2 regions of the Streptomyces sp. NPDC056224 genome follow, and region 1 is predicted to be linked to the other one. Evidence: predicted binding sites of a transcription regulator. Region 1 holds the regulator's gene; the other holds the start of a gene.

Region 1 (7,368 bases):
GCTTCTCCTCTCCGGAAGGGGTGACGACACCCCGACGACTCACTCTGCCTAACTCTGACATAAACAACCTATGCAAAGTTGAGTCTATTCCACTCAAGGCAGAGAGTCGTACTCTTCGGGCCATGTCCCATGACGTACTCCACCCGACGCCCGAGTACCTCGCCTTCTGGCGGGAACGGCACGTCTGCACGCTGACCACGCCGCGCCCCGACGGCACGCCCCACGTGGTGCCGGTGGGGGTGACCTACGACCCGGAGGCCGGCCTGGCCCGGGTGATCAGCAACAAGCACAGCAAGAAGGTCCGCAACATCCTGGCGGCCCAGGCCGGGCAGCCGGGCGGGGCGCGGGTCGCGGTGTGCCAGATGGAAGGGCGCCGCTGGGCCACCCTGGAGGGCCGCGCGGTGATCCGCACGGACGAGGCCTCGGTCGCCGAGGCGGTGGCGCGCTACGCGGAGCGCTACGGGCGGACGCCCTCGCCCAATCCCGACCGGGTCGTCATGGAGATCACGCTGGACCGGGCCATGGGCCGCGCGTGAACCGCTGACTCCCTATCCGCTCATCCGGTCGTCCGCCGATCCGCTCATCCGCTCATCCGCCCGCATCTTGTCCGGTCAGCGACTGGACGCGGACATCACAACGGCGCCATCGTGGTCAGGTCCACGATGGCGCCGTTGTGTGGGGGTAGCGCCTGAGCGATCTGGAACGAAGGGGGAATCGCTTCAGGCACTGCGGGGGGTGGCGGTGGTGATATCGGGTTCGAAGAGCTGGTGATCGCGCTGATCAAGATTGACGAAGACCATTCCGTAGCGCACCTCGCAGCGGACGGGCTGCGGCGCGCCCCGCGGGCGGCGCAGGCACCGGTAGGCACGTACGTCCTCGTCCTCCTCGCGCACGACGACGATCGGTTGACCGAACAGGGTGACCATCAGCGAGTCCCCGGGGTACGGGATCGCCGTGGCCAGGTCGATGAACTGCCATCCCGACCGGTAAGCGGAGGCCATTTCGCGGCGGAAGCCGCGGTCGTCGGGGGTCATGCGTCCGAAGACTTCCCACCCATAACCGGCTTGGGTGCGGGGCCCCAGCCGCTGTCGGCCAAGACCTTGCCCCAACCACTGTCGCTCTCACCGGTGGTGGCACCGGCCCCCCAACCGCTGTCGGCGGGCGCGCCGCCCCAGCTGGTCTGCGCGAGCGAGATTCCACCGACAGCAGCGGCCGTAGAGAGAGCAATGGCAGCCACCGAGCGAAGCAATTTCTTGTACATGGTCGACGTTGTCCTCACTTGATGGATTCCTCTCCCCCGCATCTCAGACGATGACTTATCGAGCCACGCCATTGCCACCGTGGCGATGCATCATGTTCCTGTACATGCAGGACCCTGGGGGTGGGAGATTTGCCGATTATGCGGATGAACCAGACACATCCCCATGCGGTGACGGACCTGTGCGACCTGGGGGCCGAGTTGTACGCGAGCGCGCTCAGCTCCGGCCGCATAGCCCGCGAAGAGGTCGAGCAGACGCCCTGCCTGCTGGAATTCGCCCTGCTGCACCCTGACCCGGACGACGACAACTGGCTCCGTCCGGTTCCGCCTTCGGTGGCCCTCGCGCAGCGGCTGCACCCGCTGGAACGGGAGATCCTGCAACGCCGGCGCTCCTCCATCGAGCTCACCGAAGCGTTTGAGCCATTCATGGCCATCAGCGCCCTGACTCCCGCACCCACGCACGCGATCACCGTGCTGGAGGGATTCAACAGGATCAACGCGGCCCTCAATGTCGCCACCGCCGAGTGCCAGGCGGAAATGCTCACCATCCAGCCGGGAGGCGGGCGTTCCGAGAACATTCTGAACCAGGCGATAGAACGGGACCAGCCGCTCATCCGGCGGGGCGTGAGCATGCGCACCCTCTACCAGCACACCGTGCGCCACAGCCGCGGGACGATGGCCTACGTCGACCGGATGGCCAGCGGAAAGGTCGAGATCCGGACGTTGGAAGAGCTGGTCGAACGGCTCATCATCTGCGACGAGTCGGTCGCCTTCATCCCCGCCAGCGACGACCAGCAGATCGCCCTGGAACTGCGGCACCCGGCGCTCGTCCGCTACCTGGCCCGGGTCTTCGAGCAGCTGTGGCGCCGGGCCACGCCGCTCAACGAGCAGATCCCCTACGATCCGACACCCTCGGGGATCTCGGGCGTGCAGCGCTCCATCGCCCAGCTCCTCGTCGAGGGGCACGTGGACGAGGCCATCGCTCGCCGCCTGGGCATGAACGTACGGACCTGCCGCGCGCACATCGCCAAGCTGGCCTCCGCCCTGGGCAGCGGCAGCCGGGCCCAGCTCGGCTTCCTCATCGCCCAGTCGGGGATCCTGGGCCAGGTCTCGGGGCCCACGCGCGGTCCGCGGCTCTGACCGGCCCCGGGGAGACGCCGAAGGCCCCTCCCGTCCGGGAGGGGCCTTCGCACGCGCTGTCAGTCCGTCGGGCGCTTGGGCCGCCAGACGACCAGGGCGCTGCCCGGCACCGGCGGCTGGTACGGGACCAGGTCGCGCCGGTAGGAGGCGTGCACCTGGGCCTCGCGGGCCTGGAGCGTGGCCGCCGCGCCGTCCACCGCGGCGGAGAGCTCGGCCACGCGCTGCTGGAGCGCCGCGACCTGGTTCTCCAGTTCGATGATCCGCTTGATGCCCGCCAGGTTGATGCCCTCGTCCTGGGACAGCGCCTGCACCGTGCGCAGCAGCTCGATGTCACGGGCCGAGTAGCGCCGGCCGCGCCCGGCCGTACGGTCCGGGGAGACCAGGCCGAGACGGTCGTACTGGCGCAGGGTCTGCGGATGCAGGCCCGAGAGCTGGGCGGCCACCGAGATCACGTAGACCGGGGTCTCGTCGGTGAGCTGGTAGCCCCCGCCCAAGCGGGAGGACTGTCGTCGGCGGCCGTCCATGTCATGCTCCCTTCGCGGACTCGAACAGCGCGGAGCGGGGGTCCTGCGACTCCGTCGCCTCGCGGTACATCTCCAGCGCCTCGCGCGCCTTGTCCGACAGCTCGGCCGGGACCGCGACCTCCACCGTCACCAGCAGGTCTCCGCGGGTGCCGTCCTTGCGGACCGCTCCCTTGCCGCGGGCCCGCATCGTACGGCCGTTCGGGGTGCCCGGCGGCAGCTTGAGCGTCACCGCGGGGCCGTTCAGGGTCGGCACCTTGATGTCGGCGCCCAGCGCCGCCTCCGCGAACGTCACCGGGACGGTCACCGTCAGGTTGTCGTCCTTGCGGCCGAACACCGGGTGGGAGTCGACGTGCACGACGACGTAGAGGTCACCGCCCGGACCGCCGCGCTCGCCCGGCGCGCCCTTGCCGCGCAGCCGGATCCGCTGGCCGTCGGAGACGCCCGCCGGGATCCGGACCTGCATGGTGCGCGAGCTGCGGGCGCGCCCGCTGCCCTTGCAGACGTCACAGGGGGTTTCGGCGATCAGGCCGCGGCCCTTGCAGTCCGCGCAGGGGTCGGTCAGCGAGAAGCCGCCGCCGCTGCCCCGCGAGACCTGGCCGGTGCCGACACAGGTCGGGCACACCCGGGGGGTGCCGTTCTTGTCGCCGGTGCCCGAACACGCCTTGCACGGGGCCTGCGAGGACATCCGGAGCGGGACCGTGGCCCCGTCCACCGCCTCCGTGAAGGAGAGGGTGACCTCCGACTCGATGTCCTGGCCGCGGCGCGGCTGGGTGCGGGTTCCCGCACCCGGCCCGGCGCCGCGGTTGAACAGGCCGCCGAAGACATCGCCCAGGCCGCCGCCGAAGCCGCCGCCCGCGCCGCCGGGACCCGGCTGGGCGCCGCCGAACAGGTCGCCGAGGTCGAAGTTGAACGACCCGCCGGCCCCGCCCGGCCCGGGGCGGAAGCCACCGTTGCCGAACAGGGCGCGCGCCTCGTCGTACTCCTTGCGCTTCTTGGCGTCGCCGAGGATGTCGTTCGCCTCGGAGATCTCCTTGAAGCGCTCCTCGGCGGAGGCGTCGCCCTTGTTGGCGTCCGGGTGGAACTCGCGTGCGAGCTTCCGGTACGCCTTCTTGATCTCGGCCTCGGTGGCGTCCTTCGGGACACCGAGGACCTTGTAGTAGTCCTTCTCGACGAAGTCCTTCGTGCTCATCCCCGGTGTCCCTCCTCTCGTGCTCCTACAGGTTCAACATCAGCCCTTGTCGGGGGCATCCGTGTCCTTGTCCGACGGCGCGTCGGCCTCGGCCGACTCGGACTTGGGGGCCGCGCCCGGCTGGGGCTCGGCCACCGCGACCCGCGCGGGACGGATCGTACGCTCGCCGATTCGGTACCCCGGCTGCAGGATCGCCACGCAGGTCGTCTCGGTGACGTCCGGCGCGTACGAGTGCATCAGGGCCTCGTGGATCGTCGGGTCGAAGGGCTCGCCCTCCTTGCCGAACTGCTGCAGACCCATCTTGGCGGCGACCGTCTCTAGCGATTCGGCCACCGACTTGAAACCGCCGACCAGCTCGCCATGCTCCCGCGCCCGGCCGATGTCGTCCAGGGTCGGGAGGAGTTCCGTCAGGAGGGACGCGACCGCGATCTCCTTGACGGTGATCCGGTCCCGCTCCACCCGGCGGCGGTAGTTCTGGTACTCCGCCTGGAGCCGCTGGAGGTCCGTGGTGCGCTCACCGAGCGCCGTACGGGCCTGGTCCAGCTGCGCCAGCAGGGCCACATCCGCTGCAGAGTCCCCGGCCGGGGCCGCCGCCTCCTTGGCGGAGTCGGCGGCCTTCGGCTCGTCGGGCGTGCCGTCGACGGGGACGTCGGGCTTCTCCTCGAAGCCCGGGGTCTCCTCCGACATCAGGCAGCGCCGCCCTTCGGCTTCTCGTCGTCGACGATCTCGGCGTCGACGACGTCGTCGTCGGCCTTCGCCTGGCCCGCGTCACCGGCAGCGGCGCCGGCGGCGCCCTGCGCGGCCTGCGCGTCGGCGTAGATCGCCTGGCCGAGCTTCTGGCTGACCGCGGCGAGCTTCTCGGTCGCGGTGCGGATCTCGGCGGTGTCCTCGCCCTTGAGCTTCTCCTTCAGCTCGGCGACGGCGGCCTCGACCTCGGTCTTGACCTCGGCCGGGACCTTGTCCTCGTTGTCCTTGACGAACTTCTCCGTCTGGTAGACGAGCTGCTCGCCCTGGTTGCGGGACTCGGCCGCCTCCTTGCGGCGCAGGTCCTCGTCCGCGTACTGCTCCGCCTCCTGGCGCATGCGGTCGACCTCGTCCTTGCCGAGCGAAGAGCCGCCGGTGACGGTCATCTTCTGCTCCTTGCCCGTGCCGAGGTCCTTGGCCGTGACGTGCATGATGCCGTTCGCGTCGATGTCGAAGGAGACCTCGATCTGCGGGACGCCACGCGGGGCCGGGGGCAGGCCGGTCAGCTCGAACATGCCGAGCTTCTTGTTGTACGCCGCGATCTCGCGCTCGCCCTGGTAGACCTGGATCTGCACGGACGGCTGGTTGTCCTCGGCCGTCGTGAAGATCTCGGAGCGCTTGGTCGGGATGGTCGTGTTGCGCTCGATCAGCTTGGTCATGATGCCGCCCTTGGTCTCGATGCCCAGGGACAGCGGGGTCACGTCGAGGAGCAGGACGTCCTTGACCTCACCCTTGAGCACACCGGCCTGGAGGGTGGCGCCGATGGCGACGACCTCGTCCGGGTTGACGCCCTTGTTGGCGTCCTGACCGCCGGTGAGCTCCTTGACGAGCTCGGCGACGGCCGGCATGCGGGTGGAGCCGCCGACCAGGACCACGTGGTCGATCTCGGACAGGTTGATGCCCGCGTCCTTGATGACGTTGTGGAACGGGGTCTTGCAGCGGTCGAGCAGGTCCGCGGTCAGCTGCTGGAACTGCGAGCGCGTGAGCTTCTCGTCCAGGTGCAGCGGGCCCTCGGCGGACGCCGTGATGTACGGCAGGTTGATCGAGGTCTCCGTGGAGGAGGACAGCTCGATCTTCGCCTTCTCGGCGGCCTCGCGCAGACGCTGGAGCGCCATCTTGTCCTTGGACAGGTCGACGCCGTGGCCGTTCTGGAACTGCTTCACGAGGTAGTCGACGACGCGCTGGTCCCAGTCGTCGCCACCGAGGTGGTTGTCACCGTTGGTGGCCTTGACCTCGACGACACCGTCGCCGATCTCCAGGAGCGACACGTCGAAGGTGCCGCCACCGAGGTCGAAGACGAGAATGGTCTGGTCGTCCTTGTCGAGGCCGTAGGCCAGGGCGGCCGCGGTCGGCTCGTTGACGATGCGCAGGACGTTCAGACCCGCGATCTCACCGGCCTCCTTCGTCGCCTGACGCTCGGAGTCGTTGAAGTAGGCCGGGACGGTGATGACCGCGTCCGTGACCTTCTCACCCAGGTAGGCCTCGGCGTCGCGCTTCAGCTTCTGCAGGATGAAGGCGCTCATCTGCTGCGGGTTGAAGTCCTTGCCATCCAGGTTGATCTTCCAGTCAGTGCCCATGTGGCGCTTGACGGAGCGGATGGTCCGGTCCACGTTCGTGACCGCCTGGCGCTTGGCCACTTCGCCGACGAGGACCTCGCCGTTCTTGGCGAAGGCGACGACGGACGGCGTGGTCCTGGCGCCCTCGGCGTTGGTGATGACGGTGGGCTCGCCGCCTTCCAGAACGCTGACGACGGAGTTAGTGGTGCCCAGGTCGATGCCGACCGCACGTGCCATTTTGATTCCTCCAGCTGACTTGAGTGCAACAGACTCAACCATGCCGCATCGCCGCGAGGACGTCAACAGAACTGAGTCGACACGACTCAACCTTTAGGCCGCCCTTACGCGCAACCTGTGCCATCGGCCCTGTCGGCACGGGGTGCGGGGGCGAAATCCCGGCGGCGGGCGCCGCACCCGAACGGGGCACCCGGCCGCGCGCCACCCCAGGACCGCCGCAGGCTTACGGCACGGTGCTGGCATGCCTCTGCTGCTGCCCCTCCCCACCCGGCCAGGGCTCCGGCCGGCCAGGCCTTCGGCCAAGCGGGTGCTCGACGTCGCCGGAGCGGCGATCCTGCTCGTCGCCCTCGCCGCCCCCCTCGCGGCGGCGGCGGGGCTGCTCTACGCGACCCAGGGCGGCCGGGCGTTCGTCCGGGAGCCGGCGGTCGGCCTGGCCGGCCGGCCGTTCCGCACCTGGCGGCTGCGCACCGACGGCGCCGGCCGCCTCGGTGCGGCCCTGGAGCGCTGCGCGCTCGACTCGGCGCCCCAGCTCCTGAACGTGCTGCGCGGTGAGATGTCCCTGGTCGGGCCGCGCCCGGAGCCCCGTACGGACCGGCCCGAGCGGCTCTTCGTACGGCCCGGAATGACCGGGCTGTGGCAGGTCAGCGCACGCTCCGACCTACCCTGGGAAGAAATGGCCCTGCTCGACCGGCACTATGTGGAGAACCACTGGCTGGGCAT
Region 2 (7,368 bases), on a different contig from region 1:
CCGTCGGCTCAGGAGACGGCGTACCACTGGCTGGCCCAGCCGGTGTTGATGGTGCTGGTGGACTGTTCGGCGAGGTTCACGGTGGCCGGCAGCGAGGTCTGACCGGTCAGGACGGTGCTGTACCGGAGCTTCGGCGGCGTCAGACCGGCATTGACCGAGATGCCGGCCCCCGTGGACTTCAGCGTGAGGCCGTTGGTGGCCCAGTTGCCGTTGAGGAGCAGGGCTATGAAGTAGGTGCCGGGGGCGGCCGTGAACGGTTTGGCGAGGGGCAGTGGCTTGGCGATCGCGTCGGTCATCAGCTGGGGCGAGATGTCCGCGGTCGCCGCGACCAGGGTCCCGGAGGCGTCGTACACGCCGAGGTAGCAGTTGGCGAGCTGGGCGTTCGGATCGATGCCGGCCAGCCCCAGCCAGATGTTCGACCAGGTGATCTGCTCCTTCAGGACGATCCGCACCAGGGTGACCCGCCCGCCGACCCCGGCGGACGACTGGGCCGTGACGTGTCCCGCGTCGTTGGGATCGCCGGTCCACGCCAGCAGGTTCTGATCCTGGGGCCGGGGCCCCTGGTACCCGGAGTCGGACCCGGATCCGGTGCTCTGCGCGGCCGTGGGGGCTGGCGCGGGCGCGGACGCTCCGGATGTCACCGCCCCGCGCGGGCCCTCGCCCTGTGCGGTGCAGCCGGCCAGTACGAGCAGCGCCGCGAGCGCGGCGGCGAGGCCGGTCGTGGCGGTGGTGGTGCGGGTGCGCATGGTCCCCCCGTGAAGTGCGGATGTGCTGACGGGCCATGGTCACACGGGCGGATCCCCGGCGGGGGAGGGGCTAGGGCCCTGGGGCGGAGCGGAACGCGGGCCGGGCCGCGCCCGGCCGCACGTCCAGTTCACCGGCAGCCTGCGCCGGCCGGCAGCCGACGGCCCGCTCCGGCCGGCTGCCGGCGATGCGGACACAGGTAGGTGAAACTTCAACCGGCTTGTGCTGGGCGCGAGTTGGCCGGATCTCAAGGTGACTGCCGTTGCGTGCCCATGGCATGATCAACCTTGACGTTACCTACGGGTAACACCACTTCCCCCCCAATCCGAAGGTCACACCTCCTTGCGCACGCTCGCCCGACGCCTCCTGCTCCCCGGCCTGACCGCACTGGCCCTCGCCGCCACCGGCTGCTCTTCCACGGCTCACACCAGCGCCGCCGACGAGGCGAGAAAGCCCACCCCGTCCGCCTCGACGACCGACGGCACCCAGCAGCTCGAAGTGGCCGCGGCGCCCGAGGCGTCGGCCACGCCGACGGCCGTGGCCCGTGCCCGATCCGGCAAGGGCCAGCCCGAGAAGTCCTCGCTGAAGGTCGCTTCCTACGACAAGGCGAGCGGACGGGCCGTCATATCCACGCCCCCGCAGGAGCGTCCCGGTTCGCCGAGCCACTCCCCGTCGCCCGGCAAGCCGGTCGCCGACCAGCCCGTCGCCGTGGACGACGTCATCGCCAGCGCACCGGCGCCCGGCGCCCCCGACGGCCTCCTCGCGAAGGTGACCGAGGTCGTCGGGAAGACCGACCGCGGCGTCGAGGTGAAGACCGCTCCCACGACGCTGGCCTCCGTCCTCAAGGAGGACAAGGCCGACGGCAAGGTCCCGGTCGACCCGGCGGCGGTCACCGTCGAGCCCCTGATGAAGGGCGTCACCTTCTCCTGGGCGAAGGGCCAGGGCCTGAAGTTCGGGCCCAAGGGGGCGGAACTGCCCCTCGGCAACCTGCGCCTCGACGTGAACGCCGCGGTGGACACCACCGAAGGTGCCCCGGTCTCGGCCGGAGCCTCGGTGTCCGGCTTCGTCCAGCTCGCCCCCAAGGTGGAGTTCTCGTACGACGGCAGCTCGGGCGGCGGCATCGGTCCGAACTCCGCCTTCCTCGGCATGAGCGGTGACTGGTCCTCGCAGTGGGAGCTCAAGGGCCGCGCCGCGGCCAGCACCGGCTCGCCCAAGCGGATCCCGTTCGCCAAACTGCACAGCGCCCCCGTCATCCAGGTGGGCCCGGTGCCCGTCGTCGTCAATCTGGACCTGACCTGCTACGTCCAGGTGGAGGCCGACGGCCGCGTGACCCTGGACGTGCAGCAGGACGTCAAGGGTGACTTCCGCGTCGGCGGCAGCTACGCGTCGGGCAAGGGCTGGACCCCGGTCAGCACGTCGGCCGTGCAGAGCTCGCCGGTCAAGGCCAGCGTCACCGCCGCCGGGCGCGTCAAGGGCGCCCTCGGCGCCGAGGCCTCCGTCGGCCTCTACGGCGCAGTGGGCGTCTCGGCCGACTTCGCCCCGTACCTGCGTGGCGAGGCCGACGTCAAGGCGAGCGCCTCCACCGACGGCAAGACCTCGGTATCCGGTGCCTGGGCCCTGTACGGCGGTTTCGACCTGAGCGGACAGCTCCACCTCCAGCTGTCCCTGTTCGGTACGCCGGTCTTCGAGCGCCGCATCCCGCTGGGCGCCCTCAACAAGGAGTGGCCGCTGGCCGGCGGCCAGACCGGACGGTAGCCAGCCGATGGCCCGGCACCCCAGGTGCCGGGCCTTCGCGGTGAGGCACGCTCTCACGCGGAGTGCCGGGCCGATCACCCCCGAAGCGGGGCCGAACGGCCCGGACGAACCTCCGCGACCGGCCCGTTCCGGCTCCCGCGCCTATCGTGAGAGCAGCAGGTGCCAACGGTCTCGCGCGCGGGCAGGTGGATCGTGAACAGACCCGAAACCGACTACAAGGCGGTCTTCCGAGCCCTCCCCGGGGCCGTCGCGCTACTGACCCCCGACCTGATGTACCAGGATGCCAACGAGGCGTTCCTGATCATGTCCGGGCGCACCCGCGAGCAGGTCATCGGCCGCTATCTGTTCGACGTCTTCCCCGACAACCCGAACGATCCGGCCGCGACGGGCATGCGCAACCTGAACGCCTCCCTGCAGCGGGTGGCGGCCACCGGCGAACGCGATTCGATGGCCCTGCAGCGCTACGACGTGGAGAGTTCCGACCGGCCGGGGGAGTGGGAGGAACGGTACTGGAGCCCGGTCAACGTCCCCGTCTTCGCCCCCGACGGCACCGTGGCCCTGCTGCTGCACCGCGTCGAAGAAGTCACCGAACTCATCAGAGCCCGCGGTGCCCGCGGCAGCGGGGGCAGCGGGGGCGGCGGCGGTGCCCGCGCCCAGGTCTTCGAAGCCGAGCTCTACACCCGCGCCCGGGAACTCCAGGAGGTCAACGAACGTCTGCGCCAGGCCCACGCCCGCGAACGCGAAGTGGCCCTCCACCTCCAAGAGGCGATGCTGCCCGCGCCCCGCCCGCTCGGCCACCACCAGGCCGCCGTGCGGTACCGGCCCGCCACCGGCGCCCTGAACGTGTGCGGCGACTGGTACGACCTCGTCGACCTGCCCGACGAGAACCGGACGGCCATCGCCGTGGGCGACGTCGTGGGCCACGGACTGCGCGCGGCCGGCGTGATGGGCCAGCTCCGCAGCGCGCTGTCGGCCGCCTCGCGCGTCGCCGGCGGCCCCGCGCGGGCCCTGGAGGTCCTCGGCCTGTACGCCCGCTCCGTCGAAGACGGCGAATCCACCACCGCCGTGTCCGTCTTCATCGACTGGAACAGCCGGACCCTCACCTACAGCAGCGCCGGGCACCCCCCGCCCGCACTCTGCGCCCCCGACGGCACCGTGAGCTTCCTCGACCAGGCCACCGACCCCCCGCTGGGTGCCCGCCCCGAACACATTGCCCGCCCCCAGGCGGACACCGCGTTCACCGAGGGCTCCGTCCTCGTCCTCTACACCGACGGACTCATCGAACGCCGCCGCGAAGACATCGACACGGGTATGCGAAGGCTCGCCGATTCCCTCGTACGACACCTCACCTTGGAGCCCGACAGCCTGGCCGACGCACTGCTGGCCGACCTCCTTCCGCCCGTCGGCATCACCGACGACACCGCCCTGGTCGTCCTGCGCCTGTGACCTCGGCCGAGGCCTGCAGCCGAGGCCTCCGCCCGCCCTCGCCCGCCCGCCCGGACGCCCGCCCGGACGGGAGGGCGGGCATGTCAGTTGTCGGGTTCCGCGGCGGAGATCGCGGAGAGAGCGGAAGCCGGGTCCTGTTCGACCGCCAGATCGCCGAGGGTCACGACGCCGACCAGCACGCCGTCCTCGGTCTCCACGGGCAGGCGCCGCAGCGCGTGCCGGCGCATGAGATCGACGGCGTGGTCGACGCCGTCGTCGGGCCGGACGGTGACCAGCTCATTGGTGCAGACGGACTGCACCGTGGTGTCGGAGGGGTCCCTGCTCTCGGCGATGGCGCGGATGACGAGGTCCCGGTCGGTCAGGATGCCGCGCAGCCGGCCCTCGTCCACCACCAGGACGTCCCCGATGCCGGCGTCGCGCATGACGCGTGCGGCTTCCGCCAGTGACGTCTGCTTCTCGACGGCCACCGGGCGCTCGGTCATCACCTCGTGCACCTGTCGGGTCATGGCTCCTCCTGCCGCCGGCGGCCGTACGCGGGCCGCCGGGTCATGGCCGCGGCCATGGCGGTCTCGTCAGCTGCTGGGAATCGGGGGTGGTTCGAGCTGTCGCGGCTGGGCGTGTGCGGTGGCGCCCAGCGGCCGGGCGTCCTGCCGCTCGGGCCGGTGACCGGCCGCGTCGGTGATCCTCAGGCGTGGTGTGTGGTCCGGTCCCGGCGCTGCGGGAATGAGCCTGCGGGCCAGGAGGCGGCCGACCCAGTGGCGCCCGCACGCCGGGCAGGGTGTGGCTCCCGCGGGGGTGTACGGGGAGGGCACGGCGATGCCGTCGCGCGAGAAGTACTCCCAGATGCCGCCCTGATCATCCGTGTACTGCTGGACGTCGTAGTCGATGCTCCACTCGTACCAGCACCGGCCACAGGTGAACTCCACTCGCTCCAGTGCAAGTCCCGTGATCATTCGTTCTCGCCCCCTCTCGGATGGCCGGCGCTTCCCGACGTGATCGCGGTCGCGTCCGCGAGCGTTCGCGGCGCGTCGCCCTATGTGACCGATATACCCCTTATCGGGATATCTTGACAATATTCGGGGAGGGGTTTTGGGGAGGCGGTCGTGAGGGCGGGGTCCGCGCGGGCCCCGGAGGTGAGGGTGATGGTTCGGTGCGACACCCACGCAGCCGCCCGCGCGGTGCCCTCAGGACTCCAGGGCGTAGGGCGGCTCTGCCGCACCCGGCGGCACGCGGTTCTCCATGGCCGCCCGGAAGGCGCTCATACAGGGGACGCAGTAGCGTTCCGCCACTCCCTCGGACAGGAGCGCGGTGACGGTCAGGTCCGGCGCCAGGGTGTACCCGCACAGGGTGCCGGTGGCCGGGATCTTGGCTATCACGTGCCACAGCATTTCGGATCCGCCAGGGGTGGACTCGGCGCGCATCTCGTACATGGGCGTGCCCTTCTGCCGTCGGCGGCCGGTCGGTGAACGCCGGCCCTGAAGTCCATGAGAGGGCCCTTCCTCCCAAGAGGCCAACCGGGGTAGGCCAACGGGGGGAAGAAGGGGTGCGGCAGGTTTGGCGGAAGGGCCGCCCGGGGTGCGGCGCCGCGTCCCGGCAGTTGACTTGAGCGGACTCTTGTCAAGTTTATTGATGCGAGCTATACAGGTGGTATCGCCACCCTGTACTCCGGGGCTCAGGGCTCAGGGCTCAGGGCTCAGGGGTCGCGCCTGAGAGGAGCGGATGATGGTACGGGCAGTAGGAATCGACCTGGGTACGACCAACTCCGTCGTCGCGGTTCTGGAAGGCGGCGAGCCCTCGGTCATCGCGAACACCGAAGGAAACAGGACGACCCCTTCCGTGGTGGCCTTCGGCAAGGGCGGGGAGGTCCTGGTGGGGGAGGTGGCCAAGCGGCAGGCGGTGACGAACGTCGACCGCACCGCGCGGTCGGTCAAGCGGCACATCGGCGAAACGGACTGGCGTTTCCCGGAAAGCGGCGGCATCGACGGCAAGCGGTACACGGCCCAGGAGATTTCGGCGCGGGTCCTGCAGAAACTGAAGCGCGATGCCGAGGCCTATCTCGGTGAGGACGTGACGGACGCGGTCATCACCGTTCCCGCCTATTTCAACGACTCCCAGCGCACCGCGACCAAAGAGGCGGGCGAGATCGCGGGCCTGAAGGTGCTGCGGATCATCAACGAGCCGACCGCGGCCGCCCTGGCGTACGGGCTGGACAAGGGGAACGACCAGACGATCCTCGTCTTCGACCTCGGTGGCGGCACCTTCGACGTGTCGCTCCTGGAGATCGGCGAAGGACTGGTCGAGGTCAAGGCCACCAACGGTGACACGCACCTCGGCGGTGACGACTGGGACCAGCGGATCGTCGACCACCTCGTGCAGCAGTTCCGGAACGGCTACGGCATCGACCTCTCCAAGGACAAGATGGCGGTCCAGCGTCTGCGCGAGGCCGCCGAGCGAGCGAAGATCGAGCTGTCCTCCTCCACGGAGACCTCGATCAACCTGCCGTACATCACGGCGTCCGCCGAGGGCCCGCTGCACCTGGACGAGAAGCTCACGCGCACCGGGTTCGAGCAGCTGACCGCGGACCTGTTGGAGCGCTGCAAGGGCCCGTTCCACGACGCGATCAAGGACGCGAAGATCAAGCTTGCGGACATCGACCACGTCATCCTCGTGGGCGGCTCGACGCGCATGCCCGCCGTGACCGAACTGGTCAGGGAGCTGACCGGCAAGGACCCGCACAAGGGCGTCAACCCGGACGAGGTCGTCGCCATGGGCGCCACCCTCCAGGCCGGTGTGCTCAAGGGTGAGGTCAAGGACGTCCTGCTCCTCGACGTGACCCCGCTGTCCCTGGGCATCGAGACCAAGGGCGGCATCATGACCAAGCTGATCGAGCGCAACACGACCATCCCGACCAAGCGCTCCGAGATCTTCACGACGGCCGAGGACAACCAGCCGTCCGTGCAGATCCAGGTCTACCAGGGCGAGCGCGAGATCGCGGCGTACAACAAGAAGCTCGGCATGTTCGAGCTGACCGGCCTGCCGCCGGCCCCGCGCGGCGTCCCGCAGATCGAGGTCTCCTTCGACATCGACGCGAACGGCATCATGCACGTCACGGCCAAGGACCTCGGCACGGGCAAGGAGCAGAAGATGACCGTCACCGGCGGCTCCTCACTGCCGAAGGACGACATCCAGCGGATGGTCCGCGAGGCCGAGCAGCACGCCGAGGAGGACCGGCGCCGCAAGGAAGCCGCCGAGACCCGCAACAGCGCCGAACAGCTCGTCCACCAGACCGAGCGGCTGCTGCGGGACAACGCGGCCAAGATCCCGGCCGACCTCAAGACCGAGGTCGAGGCCGCCGTCGCCGAGCTGAAGGAGAAGCTCAAGGGCGAGGACACCACCGCCGTCCGCGCGGCGACCGACAAGGCG

The links. Region 1 encodes HspR, which represses chaperone genes until heat shock. Its sites were predicted from a motif close to TTGAGNNNNNNNNNCTCAA; they were not measured.
Region 2: dnaK (molecular chaperone DnaK) is a predicted target of HspR. The motif match lies at 5,548-5,566, and genes of this name have one in related genera.

Annotation. Positions count from the first base shown of each region.
Region 1 covers NZ_JBHJTK010000011.1:36,139-43,506, reverse strand. The annotation lists gene ACFCZ1_RS16380 (pyridoxamine 5'-phosphate oxidase family protein) at 123-536, shown strand; gene ACFCZ1_RS16375 ((2Fe-2S)-binding protein) at 720-1,034, opposite strand; gene ACFCZ1_RS16370 (helix-turn-helix transcriptional regulator) at 1,406-2,398, shown strand; gene ACFCZ1_RS16365 (heat shock protein transcriptional repressor HspR) at 2,458-2,922, opposite strand; gene dnaJ (molecular chaperone DnaJ) at 2,924-4,111, opposite strand; gene grpE (nucleotide exchange factor GrpE) at 4,151-4,798, opposite strand; gene dnaK (molecular chaperone DnaK) at 4,798-6,648, opposite strand; gene ACFCZ1_RS16345 (sugar transferase) at 6,890-7,368, shown strand, end outside.
Region 2 covers NZ_JBHJTK010000004.1:287,956-295,323, forward strand. The annotation lists gene ACFCZ1_RS08660 (hypothetical protein) at 9-746, opposite strand; gene ACFCZ1_RS08665 (hypothetical protein) at 1,087-2,499, shown strand; gene ACFCZ1_RS08670 (PP2C family protein-serine/threonine phosphatase) at 2,692-3,945, shown strand; gene ACFCZ1_RS08675 (CBS domain-containing protein) at 4,029-4,451, opposite strand; gene ACFCZ1_RS08680 (hypothetical protein) at 4,518-4,898, opposite strand; gene ACFCZ1_RS08685 (hypothetical protein) at 5,130-5,375, opposite strand; gene dnaK (molecular chaperone DnaK) at 5,668-7,368, shown strand, end outside.